DNA from 2 places in the Bartonella sp. B10834G3 genome. Region 1 is predicted to be linked to the other one. Evidence: predicted binding sites of a transcription regulator. Region 1 holds the regulator's gene; the other holds the start of a gene.
What was found. The regulator HrcA, encoded in region 1, represses chaperone genes, less so after heat shock. The targets are predictions, from matches to a motif close to GTTAGCACTCNCNNNNNGNGAGTGCTAAC.
Positions count from the first base shown of each region.

Region 2: groES (co-chaperone GroES) is a predicted target of HrcA. The motif match lies at 3,536-3,564, and genes of this name have one in related genera.

Region 1 covers NZ_JACFOM010000001.1:883,245-890,116, forward strand. Annotated here, with positions in the region: gene hemW (radical SAM family heme chaperone HemW) at 1-18, opposite strand, end outside; gene rdgB (RdgB/HAM1 family non-canonical purine NTP pyrophosphatase) at 18-662, opposite strand; gene rph (ribonuclease PH) at 676-1,395, opposite strand; gene hrcA (heat-inducible transcriptional repressor HrcA) at 1,503-2,573, shown strand; gene H3S94_RS03815 (ABC transporter substrate-binding protein) at 2,744-3,814, shown strand; gene H3S94_RS03820 (ABC transporter ATP-binding protein) at 3,862-4,647, shown strand; gene H3S94_RS03825 (ABC transporter permease) at 4,713-5,480, shown strand; gene hemC (hydroxymethylbilane synthase) at 5,735-6,688, shown strand; gene grpE (nucleotide exchange factor GrpE) at 6,842-6,872, shown strand, end outside.
Region 2 covers NZ_JACFOM010000001.1:358,222-365,093, forward strand. Annotated here, with positions in the region: gene trpS (tryptophan--tRNA ligase) at 1-622, shown strand, start outside; gene H3S94_RS01565 (HWE histidine kinase domain-containing protein) at 758-1,837, shown strand; gene H3S94_RS01570 (universal stress protein) at 1,841-2,332, shown strand; gene H3S94_RS01575 (NifU family protein) at 2,502-3,077, shown strand; gene groES (co-chaperone GroES) at 3,626-3,922, shown strand; gene groL (chaperonin GroEL) at 3,985-5,619, shown strand; gene fumC (class II fumarate hydratase) at 6,147-6,872, shown strand, end outside.

The sequences.
Region 1 (6,872 bases):
ACCGAAAGGTTCGTCCATCAGTTTTCCAGTAACGCTTCGGCAAATTGTTTGAAAGCCCGTGCGCGGTGTGACAAAGCATGTTCGTCGCCCGGCTTCCAACCATGTTTTTCCTCTGCCGTCATTTCACCGAATGTTTTGTCATAGCCTTCCGGCTGGAAGATAGGATCAAAACCGAAACCCTTTTTGCCACGCGGCGGCCAGACCAAAGTACCTTCGATTTCACCACGAAAATATTCCGCATGTCCATCAGGCCAGGCAAGGCAAAGCACCGAGACAAAACGGCCATGCCGTTTATCAGGCGTTGTTGCACCTTTCTTTTCCAATGCATCTTCAACTTTTTTCATCGCTTTGTCGAAATCGCGGTGTCCGTCAGGTTCTATCGCCCAATCGGCAGTATAAACGCCGGGTGCCTTGTCAAGAGCGTCTGCCTCAAGTCCTGAATCGTCCGACAATGCCGGCAGCCCTGTCGATTTGGCAGCAAAAAAAGCCTTGATATAGGCGTTTTCTTCAAATTTCGTGCCGGTTTCTTCCGGTTCTTCCAGTCCCAATTCACCTGCCGATGTGGTTTCAAACCCGAACGGGCCAATAAGATCGGCTATTTCCCTGAGTTTGCCGGAATTATGCGTTGCAACAACCAGTTTTTTCCCTTCAAGCTTTCTCATCGATAATCACCTTTCAGGAAGCTATCACTTTCTTCTGCAATTCAATCAAATCATGAATGCCGCTTTTAGCCAGAGACATCAATGTTGAAAACTGCTCTTCACTGAACGGATCGCCTTCTGCAGTGCCCTGTATTTCAACAATTCCGCCTTTGCCGGTCATCACGAAATTGGCATCGGTTTCGGCATTGGAATCTTCTGCATAATCGAGATCGAGCACCGGTGTTCCCTGATAAATACCGCAGGAAATTGCTGCAACATGGTCTTTCAGTACCTTATTGCGCAAGACCATCTGGCGCGTTTCCATAAAGCCAAGACAATCATAAAGGGCAACCCATGCGCCGGTGATTGATGCTGTGCGGGTTCCGCCGTCAGCCTGAATAACATCACAATCAATCGTAATCTGCATTTCGCCCAAGGCTTTCAAATCAACGACCGAACGTAACGAGCGGCCGATGAGACGCTGGATCTCCATGGTGCGCCCACCCTGTTTGCCAGAAGCGGCCTCGCGGCGCATTCTTTCACCGGTCGAACGGGGCAACATACCATATTCGGCGGTAACCCATCCTTTGCCGGAATTGCGCATCCAGTTGGGGACACGTTCTTCAAGGCTTGCTGTACATAACACATGGGTATCACCGAACTTGACCAGACATGACCCTTCGGCATGTTTGTTCACATGACGTTCAAACGAAACGGCACGCATCTCGTTGCTGGCACGATTGGACGGGCGCATAAATATTCCTTTCCCTGAAGCGTTGTTTGAAGCATCTTTAGACCATTTGACCCGTGTTTGGCAAAACTTATATAGAAGGAAAGAAATTCTGTCATTGAAGGAATATGATGAAACACGCCACCATTCCGGATGAATTGAAAAGTCTCGACGAAAGATCCCGCGATATTTTCAGGCGAATTGTCGAAACCTATTTGAGCGAAGGAGACCCGGTCGGTTCGGCCAATCTGTCCCGACAATTGCCACAAAGCCTTTCTCCGGCGACCATTCGCACAATTATGAGCGATCTCGAACATCTCGGCCTTATCTATTCGCCCCATATTTCTGCCGGTCGTATGCCGACACAATCGGGCTTGAGGTTTTTTGTCGACGCTTTTATCGAAGTTGGCGACCTTCCGGAAGACGAACGCAAAGCCATAGAAACACAGGTGGAAGAAGCCGGTCATAGCCAATCGGTCGAACAATTCCTGACCGGTGCAAGCCAAATTCTATCCGGTTTATCACGTGGTGCCGGACTGGTTTTGTCGACGAAAAACGAAGGAACACTCAAACATATCGAATTTGTGCGCCTCGATTCGTCACGCGCCATGGCAGTTCTCGTAACCCAAAATGGTGATGTGGAAAATCGTATTGTCAATTTGCCCGAAGGGGTAACATTGTCGCAATTAAGCGAAGCCACCAATTTTCTGAACGCCCATATTCAGGGACGAACTTTAAGCGAAGCCAAGGCTGAAATTTCACGACAAAAGGATGAAACCAAGGCAGCTCTTGATGAATTGTCGCAACATCTCGTCGATCAGGGGCTTGCGGTTTGGGGGGGTGAAGATCAGGGGCGCAAAACCCAGCTTATTGTGCGTGGGCGCGGCAACCTTCTTGAAGATGTCAAAGCCGCAGAAGATATTGAACGTTTGCGCCATCTTTTTGATGATCTTGAAACACGTGAAAGCATGATGCAGCTTCTTGACCTTGCCGAGGAAGGTTCAGGCGTGCGTATTTTTATCGGTTCTGAAAACAAATTGTTTTCGTTATCCGGCTCCTCTCTTATCGTTGCGCCTTATTGCGATTCAAACCAGCATGTTCTTGGCGCTCTCGGCGTTATCGGGCCAACCCGTTTGAATTATGCGCGTATTGTTCCGATGGTCGATTATACTGCCCAACTTGTCTCGCGACTTCTCAAGTAGATGTAAATCAAACGCCGGTAAATATATTAAAACTTCCGCTTCTATTGCACTTATCGGCTAGAGATGGGATACTTTCCAGATAGGCCCTGTCATTGTCCGCCCCTTTCCGCAAGCCACATCTGTTTTATGGGCTGCATTTGTTTTACGGAAAGTACAAAGGAGAGCATCCCATGAAAGCCGTTTTCATCCATGCCGTTGTACTACTGAATGCGTTTTTATTTTTCACTCTATCCGGATTTGCCGAACCAGTGCATTTTGTTCTGGCACTCGCCCGCAGCACAACAACGCCGGCGGAAGAAACATTTACCTATGCCATTCCCAAACAACTCGGCTATTTTCAGGAAGAAAATATCAATCCGTCCTTGCTTTATACGGATGGCTCCACAGCAGCTCTTCAGGCAGTTGCATCCGGTTCTGCCGATATTGCCTATGCGTCATCTGCCAATATTGCCGCTGCCGTTGATAAAGGTGTGCCTTTAAAAGCATTTGCCGGAATAACGGTTAGATGGCCTTATTTTATCGGTGTCCCGAAAGGCTCCACTATAAAATCCATTGCTGATCTTAAAGGAAAACGGGTGGGCGTAATCAGTCTGGCTTCGGCTTCTTATGCCGATTTACGGGCGAATTTGAAAATTGCCGGCTTGAAAGAAAGTGACGTTACAATTGTCCCCGTTGGTGCAGGTGCACGTGCGGCAGCAGCGCTCAATGCGAAGGATATAGACGCGGTTGACAGTTATTCCGACAGTTTTACCGTTATGCGTCAGAACGGTGTCGAATTCGATCTCTTGCAACGCCCTGAAGAAATGAACCGCCTTTTCAGCGTTACTATGGTCACAAGCCAGAAGATATTCGATGACAAGCCACATGAACTTTCGGCTTTTGCACGCGCTGCCTATAAAGGCATGATCTACACCAAACTTTATCCCGATAGTGCCTTGAAACTTGCTTTCAAAGAATTTCCGGAACTGGGGGGTGCTGATAACCCGACAGGACAGGATGCCAAAAATACAGCCGAAGCAATGGCCATAGCACTTGCTGATTCGACACCGGCTGACAAACCGGATCCGGCAAGTTGGGGAAAATGGCTTGATATTCCTGATGAACGCTGGCAAGCAGTTTTGTCTTTTGCGCATCAAACAGGTTCAACCGAACGCCTGCTTCATGTAAAAGACGTTTGGAACAATTCCTTGATGCCGGAAATATACAATTTCGATATCAAGGCAATTGTTAAAAAGGATTAATCCGTCTAAACCCACGGTTATTTACCTGAAAGATCGAGAAAACGTCTATGCCGTCTGTCAAAAAACCCCTTATCTCCATCAAGGGATTGCACAAATGCTATGAAAGTAAAAAAGACGGCACGATCGATGCGTTGAAAGATGTCAATCTTGAAATAGCCGAAGGTGCTTTTGTTGCACTCGTTGGGCCATCCGGTTGTGGCAAAACGACTCTGCTTAAAATCCTTGCCGGTCTTGTTGACAATTTTTCCGGCGAAGTCATGCTTAATGACATCGCCGTTACCCGCCCTTCGCCGGAAGTAGGCTTTGTCTTTCAGGACCCTACGCTGCTTCCGTGGCGCACAATCCTGCAAAACATCCTCTTGCCGGTCGAATTGATGCATCTTGACAAAAACCAATATTATGACCGTGCTTTGATGTTGATGGAAACAGTGGGGCTTAAAGGGTTTGAAAACAAATTGCCGACCGAGCTTTCAGGCGGAATGCGACAGCGTGCCGGAATCTGCCGTGCCCTTATTCGTGACCCGAAAGTCCTGCTTATGGATGAGCCATTCGGGGCGCTTGATGCAATGACCCGCGAAGTTTTGAATGGCGAATTGCAAAATATCTGGCTTGAAAGCAAAAAAACCGTGCTTTTTGTTACCCATTCCATTCCCGAAGCGGTATTTCTTGCCGACAAAGTGGTGGTGATGAGCCCGCGTCCCGGTCATATCGAGGAAATTGTCGATGTCAAATTGCCCCGCCCGCGCGAACTTCAGGAATTGACAGATAAAAAAGTCGGAAAAATTTTAGGCCAAATAAGACAACATTTTGAAAATTTTAGTATGAATTGTTGAACTGCCGTTGCATATCCATCAAATCCTGTGATTGAGAAATCGGCAAAACCGCAGAAAGGCTGGCAATGTCTAAAAATGAAAAAACGCTTCAAGCATTGCTTGTTGTTGTTGTTTTTATTCTTGTTGTCGGCTTCTGGGAAACATCCGTGTGGCTGTGGCAGGTTCCGAACTATCTGTTGCCACCGCCCAGCCGCATTTTTTCCCAGCTTGTGCGGCTGCTGCAGTCAAGCCTTTTCTGGGATAATCTCGGTGTTACAATGGTCGAAGTTTTGCTCGGCTATATTTGCGGCTTGGTGCTTGCGGCAATTCTCGGCATTGCCATTTCGCAAGTTCGCGTTTTCCAGCTTGCACTTTTGCCTTATATCATTGCCTTCCAGACGATACCGACGGTTGCTCTCGCGCCGATCTTTCTGCAATGGTTCGGCTATGGCATCACATCAAAAATTGTTATGGCCGCACTTATCTCGTTTTTCCCGATGCTCATCAATGTCATTGCCGGTTTACAATCGGCAGGACGCGAAGAAATACAGATGCTCAAGGCTTTCGGTGCCAACGAAATACAGATTTTGCTGAAAGTAAAATTGCCTGCTTCCCTGCCGTTTGTATTTGCAGGTCTCGGCCTTGGCATTATCTTTGCCCTGATTGGCGCGATTGTTGCCGAATTTGTCGGCGCTCAAAAGGGGTTGGGCAAAATGCTTATGCAGTTCAACGAGCAGTTCAACATTGCCGGTCAATTCGCCATTCTTGTTATTCTGGCACTTATTGGTGTTATCATGCATCTGATTGTCGGTTTCGCAAAACACAGAATCATTTTCTGGGATGGACAAAGATAACCGGATTTTTTGCCACCGGCTCGCAACATATCGCTTCAAAAAAACGTTATAATCAACGCGCAAAACAAAGAATTATTTGTTTCTTTTCCTGACATTTTAAGGAAAAATTGCCTTAAAATTTGAAAATGACACTCTGAATCACAATTTAAGCGAAGAGAACTTTCTTTTATGCGCAAGTTGAGTTAGATACTCTTAGAAACGCTCTAAAGAGTGTGAAGTTCGATTATTGGAATATACGGAATAGGCTTAGAGTTATGCGGATAAGGCTTGGAACACGGAAAAGTGCGTTAGCGCGCGTGCAAGCGGAAAGTGTGGCTAAGCTTTTGCGGGAGCTTGATCCTACGTTAACAGTTGAAACTGTCTTGCTTGGCTGTGTAGGTGACAAAGATAAGCACACGAGTTTTCAGGATATAGGCAATGTCGGTGTTTTCACCAAGAGTGGTGAAGAGGCGTTGTTGAATCGGGAAGTGGATGTTGTTGTCCATTCTTTGAAAGATTTGCCGACAGTGCAGCCCGAAGGGCTTGTTCTGGCTTCGGTTCCCAAGCGTGAAGACCCGCGTGACGTTCTTTGCGGCTTGAAATTTGATGATATTCGCAGCAATCATCATAAAATCGGCACCGGCTCCATTCGTCGTGCTGCCCAGCTCAGATCGTTCTTTCCGGATATCGAGATTGTGCCGGTTCGTGGCAATGTACCGCCGAGATTGCGCCGTGCGGTTGACAAAAACGGTATTGACGCAACAATTCTTGCGGCTGCCGGATTAAAACGGCTTGGCCTTTTTGAAGACAGTATGGAATGTCTCAATCCGCAAATATTCCCCTATGCTGTTGCCCAAGGGGCTCTTGGTATAGAATGCCGTCAAGGCGACCGCGATATTCTAAGACTGCTTAAAGCAATTGAATGCAAAAAATCGCGTGCCGAAACCGACGCCGAACGTTCATTGATGAAATATCTCAATGCCGGATGCAATTTGCCTGTGGGTGTTTGCTCGACGTGGAAAAACACAATGCTTTATATGAAAGCCACCGTAACGGGCGTTGACGGCTTGAAGCAGATTGTCGATTACGCAACAACTTGTACTTATGGCGTTGAGGAAATGGGCAAGGTTCTGGCGGAACGGCTACTTGATAAGGGAGCCGGCGAGCTGCTAAGAGCCTGCACAGTCAATAGCAATAGAAAAAAGGTCGAAAGCCTGCTAAAAGCTTGAATCCCGACAATTTTTCAACCGGCTACCAATTATCGGTTAAAAGCGGGGGGCTGAACGTATTTAGACTGTCGTTTTACACGGTTTGCCTCTTGATTTTTCTCGCTAAAATTTCGATATCGAATTTAACAACTATTATCGAGAAGTAGGAATCCTATGTCTGAGGAAAAAAAGAAGTCTGGCGAAA
Region 2 (6,872 bases), 530 kb from region 1:
CGAAGACCAGAAACAGCACATCGAGCTCACCCGCGACATTGCGCAGAAATTCAACAATGACTATTCGGCCCGCATCGCCGAACTCGGTGTCGGCGTGGAAATGCAGGTTGGCGATGAAACTGTTAACGGCTTTTTCCCGCTCACTGAAGGGTTGATCGGCGGCACGGCCACACGCGTTATGTCATTGCGTGACGGAACAAAAAAAATGTCGAAATCCGATCCTTCCGATTTGTCGCGTATCAATCTCATTGATACAGCCGATGACATTTCCAAAAAAATCAAAAAGGCAAAAACCGATTCAGAACCCTTGCCTGACACCGTTGACGGCCTGAGTGGCCGTCCGGAAGCCGATAATCTTGTAGGAATTTATGCTGCCCTTTCCGGCACAGATAAAAAAACTGTTATCGAAGAATTTGCGGGTAAGCAGTTTTCCGTATTCAAACCGGCACTTGCCGATTTGGCTGTCAGCAAATTATCGCCCGTCACAGAAGAATTGCGTCGCCTCAACAATGAACCTTCCTATATTGATGATGTTTTAAGAAACGGTGCCGAACGCGCAAGCGTTCTCGCTGAAGACACAATGAAACATGTGCGTGATATTGTGGGCTTTCTTCAGGGATGAAGTTCAAACAGACAATGATACAGGTGCTTTGAATAAAAGCACCTGTATATAAAATCAGTTTAACAAAAATAATTTGCACAATAGCTGAATTGCACTAATTTAAAAACCGGTTCAAATTTTGGATTGGAATATTGTGTGACGTTTTCTTTAAAGACGGAAATTGACAAAGCGGGCAAATCTGACGGAACGAAGTCACAATCAACGAAGAATGATGACGGCGAGCGTTCACGTTTCATTGCCGAGATTGATTTTTTACGTGACCTTGTGCAGCAGGCGCCGGGCTTTGTTATTGTATTGCTCAATCGCGATCACCGCTTTTATCTTGTCAATAATGCCTTTATGGAGCTTGTCGGCACGCGGGAATTGATCGGCCATACTGTGGCCGAAGCGATGCCCGAAATACCCAGACAGGGGTTTATTGCTCTTCTCGATCAGGTTTGGGAAACAAAAGAACCGTTTCGCGGGGCGAGCGTACCACTTCTGATCGAGCGACCGGGTGACGAAGAACCGGTATTGCACTATGTCGATTTTATCCATCAACCGATCAAAAATAGCGAGGGTGATGTTGTCGGGATTTATGTTCAGGGCATTGATATAACCGAACGTATCAATTTTGAAAACCAGTTACATATCCTTGCCGGAGAATCGGCCCACCGCGTGAAAAATATTCTGGCCATGGTCAACGCCGTGGTGGCTCAAACTTTGAATAGCAGCACAGATATAGAGAGTGCACGCGAAAAAGTCGGTGCACGCTTAAGGGCAATTGCGGAAGCGCAAAGTACTTTGAAAGAGGATAGCGGCAAGAAGAGCGACCTTAAGATACTTGTTGAAAATACCATGTCGGTTGCCATGGAAACCTACGGCAATATCAAAGTGAAGGGGCCGAAAGTCAGTGTTTCCGAAAAAGCGGCTTTGGCACTTGCGCTAACGCTCCACGAACTCATGACCAATGCCATCAAATATGGTGCTCTTTCTGTTTCATCCGGAAAGGTTTCGGTTACCTGGTCGCTTGCAAAAGACGGAATTATTCATCTCCAATGGGTTGAAAGTAACGGACCTGAAGTGGCCTCCCGTCATAAAAAGGGCTTCGGTTCAACATTAATTGAACGCAGTTTAAGCTACAATCCGCATAACAATGTAAAAATTGATTATGCTGCAAGCGGCCTCATATGCCACATTGAATTGGCTCCTGATGGCTCATCATCCGGTGAATGACAAATGTTATTGAAACGACTAAGCCGCCAATACGGTCATAAGCGAAAATTTCTGGCAATTATCGACGAAACACCTGAATGTCGACGCGCCGTTGCCTATGCATCAAGGCGGGCTAAAAATACAGGTGGCTCGCTCATCCTGCTTTATGTGATCGACAGTTCGGAGTTCCAGCACTTCCTTGGGGTTGGTGATATTATGCGTGCTGAATCCCATGAGCAGGCGCACCAGACCTTATCCGCAATTTCTGCAGAGGTAAGGGAAAATCTGGGAATAGAGACGGAAACAAAAATTTGCGAGGGGCAAAAGGCTGCTGAAATAGTCAAGCTTATCGAAAGCGATCAGGACATTGCGGTTCTTGTGCTTGCGGCCGGCTCCGGCGCCGAAGGCCCCGGCCCCCTCGTTCAATCAATTGCTGCAAAGGGAAGTGCTTTTCCCATTCCTGTTACAATTATTCCAGATGGTTTGACAGCAGAAGATATAGATTCGGTCGCCTGACCGGCTTTGTTCGGGCGGCAAGAATAAAAACAACGCTTGAAAAGCTAACAATCACTGCAACGTCATTTACGAGAATGACTTGCCTCTTGAATTTTTGTTCCCTAAAGCAGCATATAGAAGGTAATCGAATAATGCACCTTGCATGCCTTGACCATGAAAAGGAAATTAAATGTTCATTCAGACAGAAACGACACCCAATCCCGCAACACTGAAATTCCTGCCCGGTCGGGTTGTGCTGGAAGAAGGCGTGGCAGAGTTTCGTGACAAGGAAGATGCTGCCGAGCGTTCGCCGCTCGCTTCCAAGCTTTTCACAATTCCCGGTGTTACAGGCGTTTTCTTCGGCTATGATTTCATTACTGTTACAAAAGACAATAGCGAGTGGCAGCATCTGAAACCGGCTATATTAGGGACTATTATGGAACATTTCATGTCCAATAGCCCGATCATGGCAGCACATGTCAATGATGTGCCCGATGTGCCGGTTGGTGAAGAATTTTTCTCCGACGAAGATAAAGACCTTGTCGACACGATCAAGGAACTTATTGAAACACGGGTTCGCCCTGCTGTTGCCAATGATGGTGGTGATATTACGTTTCGCGGGTTTGAACGCGGTGTTGTTTATCTGAACATGAGGGGAGCCTGCTCCGGTTGCCCTGCATCGACTGCAACACTCAAGCACGGTATCGAAAATCTTCTACGCCACTTTGTTCCCGAAGTTCTGGGAGTTGAGGAATATCCTTCCTGACAAAGCTGACTTCCGCGAAATGAAATAAATTTTCGCAAAATAAAGTAAATTTCTTTGTAAAAAATTCTCTCTTGCACAGTTTATCAAAAAAATGTGCAAGACTGTTTTCGGCAGGCTTTATGTAAGCGTGTTCTTGAAACGGTCTTTATGTTAATTGCAAAACATCCGGTCGGGACTTTGGATAAAGATATTCAAAGACATTGGGTTCTTCTATCCGGAATACGATCTAACCTGTTGATGACCATGTATAAATTCTCATAGATCATGACCTCCTGCCGGAGTTCCGGCACTTTGCCCGAACAGGAAAGCAAAGCTGTGTTTCTACCATGATTTAACCGCCCTATCCGGTGGAAACAGTTCATATCTTCACCGAAATTCGGGAAGGCTCAAGCAATTCACTAAAAAAATGAAATCGCCTTCTTGACATTATAAAGGGCAATTTTTATCTGTTCTCATGAGTTAGCACTCTGACATCGAGAGTGCTAATCGAGGCAAGACCTCAAACAATTCGAGTTTAATTAAAGTTAAACAATTTAAGGGTTCAAGACATGGCAAAAACCAAATTCCGCCCATTACACGATCGCGTAGTCGTTCGTCGGGTTGAATCAGAAGAAAAAACCGCAGGTGGGATCATCATCCCTGATACAGCCAAAGAAAAGCCGCAGGAAGGCGAAGTTCTCGCTGTTGGTCCGGGTGCACGTGATGAAAGCGGCAAGCTCGTTGCTCTTGACGTTAAAGCAGGCGACCGCGTTCTCTTTGGCAAATGGTCAGGAACCGAAGTCAAGCTTGATGGCGAAGACGTTCTGATTATGAAAGAATCCGACATTATGGGTATTCTCGGCTGATAGCCATTTCCCCATAAATTTTAAAAAACAATTCCGGGATAATTCCCAAGGAGATATATTAAATGGCTGCAAAAGAAGTCAAATTTGGCCGCGATGCGCGCGAACGTATGTTGCGTGGCGTCGATATTCTCGCCAATGCCGTGAAGGTAACACTTGGTCCTAAAGGCCGTAATGTTGTGATCGACAAGTCTTTCGGTGCACCGCGAATTACCAAGGATGGTGTTTCGGTTGCGAAAGAAATCGAACTTGAAGACAAGTTTGAAAATATGGGCGCACAGATGTTGCGCGAAGTTGCTTCCAAGACCAACGATATTGCCGGTGACGGTACCACAACAGCAACTGTTCTGGGTCAGGCAATCGTTCAGGAAGGCGCAAAAGCTGTTGCTGCCGGCATGAACCCGATGGATTTGAAGCGCGGTATCGACGCTGCTGTTAATGAAGTTGTCGAAAATCTTCTGAAAAAAGCAAAGAAGATCAAAACTTCAGCCGAAGTTGCACAGGTTGGCACTATTTCTGCCAATGGCGAGACTGAAATCGGTAAAATGATTTCCGAAGCCATGCAGAAAGTCGGCAATGAAGGTGTTATCACCGTTGAAGAAGCAAAAACCGCTGACACCGAATTGGAAGTTGTTGAAGGTATGCAGTTCGACCGCGGTTACCTTTCACCTTACTTCGTAACCAATACAGAAAAGATGGTTGCCGATCTGGATGATCCTTACATCCTTATCCACGAAAAGAAACTTTCAAACTTGCAGGCACTGCTTCCCGTTCTTGAAGCTGTTGTCCAGTCAAGCAAGCCTTTGCTTATCATTGCCGAGGATGTTGAAGGTGAAGCTTTGGCAACTCTGGTTGTCAACAAATTGCGTGGCGGCTTGAAGATTGCTGCTGTCAAGGCTCCTGGCTTCGGTGACCGTCGTAAAGCAATGTTGGAAGATATTGCCATTCTGACATCCGGTCAGGTTATTTCCGATGACCTCGGCATCAAGCTTGAAAATGTCACACTCGACATGCTCGGCCGCGCCAAGAAAGTTACCGTTTCCAAAGAAAACACAACAATCGTCGACGGTGCTGGCAAGAAGCCTGAAATCAATGCACGTGTCAACCAGATCAAGGCCCAGATCGAAGAAACAACATCCGATTATGACCGTGAAAAACTTCAGGAACGTCTCGCAAAATTGGCAGGCGGTGTTGCTGTTATCCGCGTTGGCGGTGCAACAGAAGTTGAAGTTAAAGAGAAAAAAGACCGCGTTGACGATGCTTTGAATGCAACACGCGCCGCTGTTGAAGAAGGCATTGTTGCCGGTGGTGGCACTGCACTCCTGCGCGCAGCAGCCGACATCAAGGTAAAAGGTGCAAATTCCGATCAGGAAGCCGGTATCAATATCGTTCGTCGTGCTTTGCAGGCTCCTGCCCGTCAAATTGCGACCAACGCTGGCGATGAAGCTTCTATCGTTGTTGGTAAAATTCTTGAAAACAAGAGCGATACATTCGGCTACAACACAGCCAATGGCCAATATGGCGATTTGATTGCTCTGGGCATTGTCGACCCTGTAAAGGTTGTTCGTTCTGCTTTGCAAAACGCTGCTTCCGTTGCCGGATTGTTGATTACAACCGAAGCTATGATTGCCGAACTGCCGAAGAAAGAGGCTCCAATGCCTGCAATGCCGGGCGGCGGCATGGGTGGTATGGACTTCTGATAAAGTCGTCCTCGACTACATTCATGAACGGGCCTTCGGGCCCGTTTTTTTGTGGCGATCAGGTTGTTTTGCAGAGAAATGTCTTGCCAGTTCACGGGCGGACATAATGTCTAAAAGTAAGGCCAAACATTCACCCCTTTTAACTTTCATCAAGGGGAAAATAGCTAAAGGCCGAAGATGTTTTATAAATCATTTTCCTTTCATCCGGAAATGCAACCGGCCTTCTATATTTGAACCCTTTTCCTTGTTTCAAAACGGCAACCGGCTTTTATCGCCAAACTCCGGTTTCAGGACCGGAATGCCTGCTCTTTCTTCTGTTTCACATGTTTAAAAGCGCATTTCATATGAAAACGACGAACGGAATTTCATATATCCGCTTTGTTCTTTGACGAGCTATTGTTGTGACCGATTTTTCCTCACCAAAATATGTATAAAAAGCCGTTCAACAAATAGATCTTGAACTGTTTAAGGCTTTTCTCAAGGCTTTTCTTGGTCTATCGTCTCCTCAACCAAAGAGGAGTTTTATCATGGTAAAAACCCGTACAGAAACGGATACATTCGGTCCGATCGAGGTTCCTGCTGACCATTATTGGGGGGCGCAAACAGAGCGTTCTTTACATAATTTCAAAATCGGCGGCGAAAAGCAGCCACTGCCGCTCATTCACGCCTTGGGAATTATTAAAAAAGCGGCCGCAATGGCCAATATGAAAGCCAAAAAGCTTTCGCCAGAACTTGGGAAAGCAATTATTGCCGCAGCCGATGAAGTCATTGACGGCAAGCTTGATGACAATTTTCCACTTGTGGTCTGGCAAACCGGATCGGGTACGCAAACCAATATGAATGTCAACGAGGTCATAGCCAACCGCGCTATCGAGATGCTCGGTGGAGAAATGGGTTCCAAAAAGCCTGTTCACCCCAATGACCACGTCAATATGAGCCAATCATCAAACGACTCGTTCCCGACAGCTATCCATATTTCGGCGGCTTTGGAGACCATCAATAAGCTGTTTCCGGCAATCGACCATCTAACGATTGCGTTGAAAGATAAGGAAAAAGAATTTTCCAAAATTATCAAAATCGGTCGCACCCACACACAGGACGCCACCCCGATTACGCTGGGGCAGGAATTTTCCGGCTATCGTGCAGCACTCGAACATAACCGTAAACGTATCGAAGCCTCCTTGCAGGACGTTTTGAAACTTGCTCAGGGTGGTACGGCTGTTGGTACAGGTTTGAATGCGCCGATCGGTTTT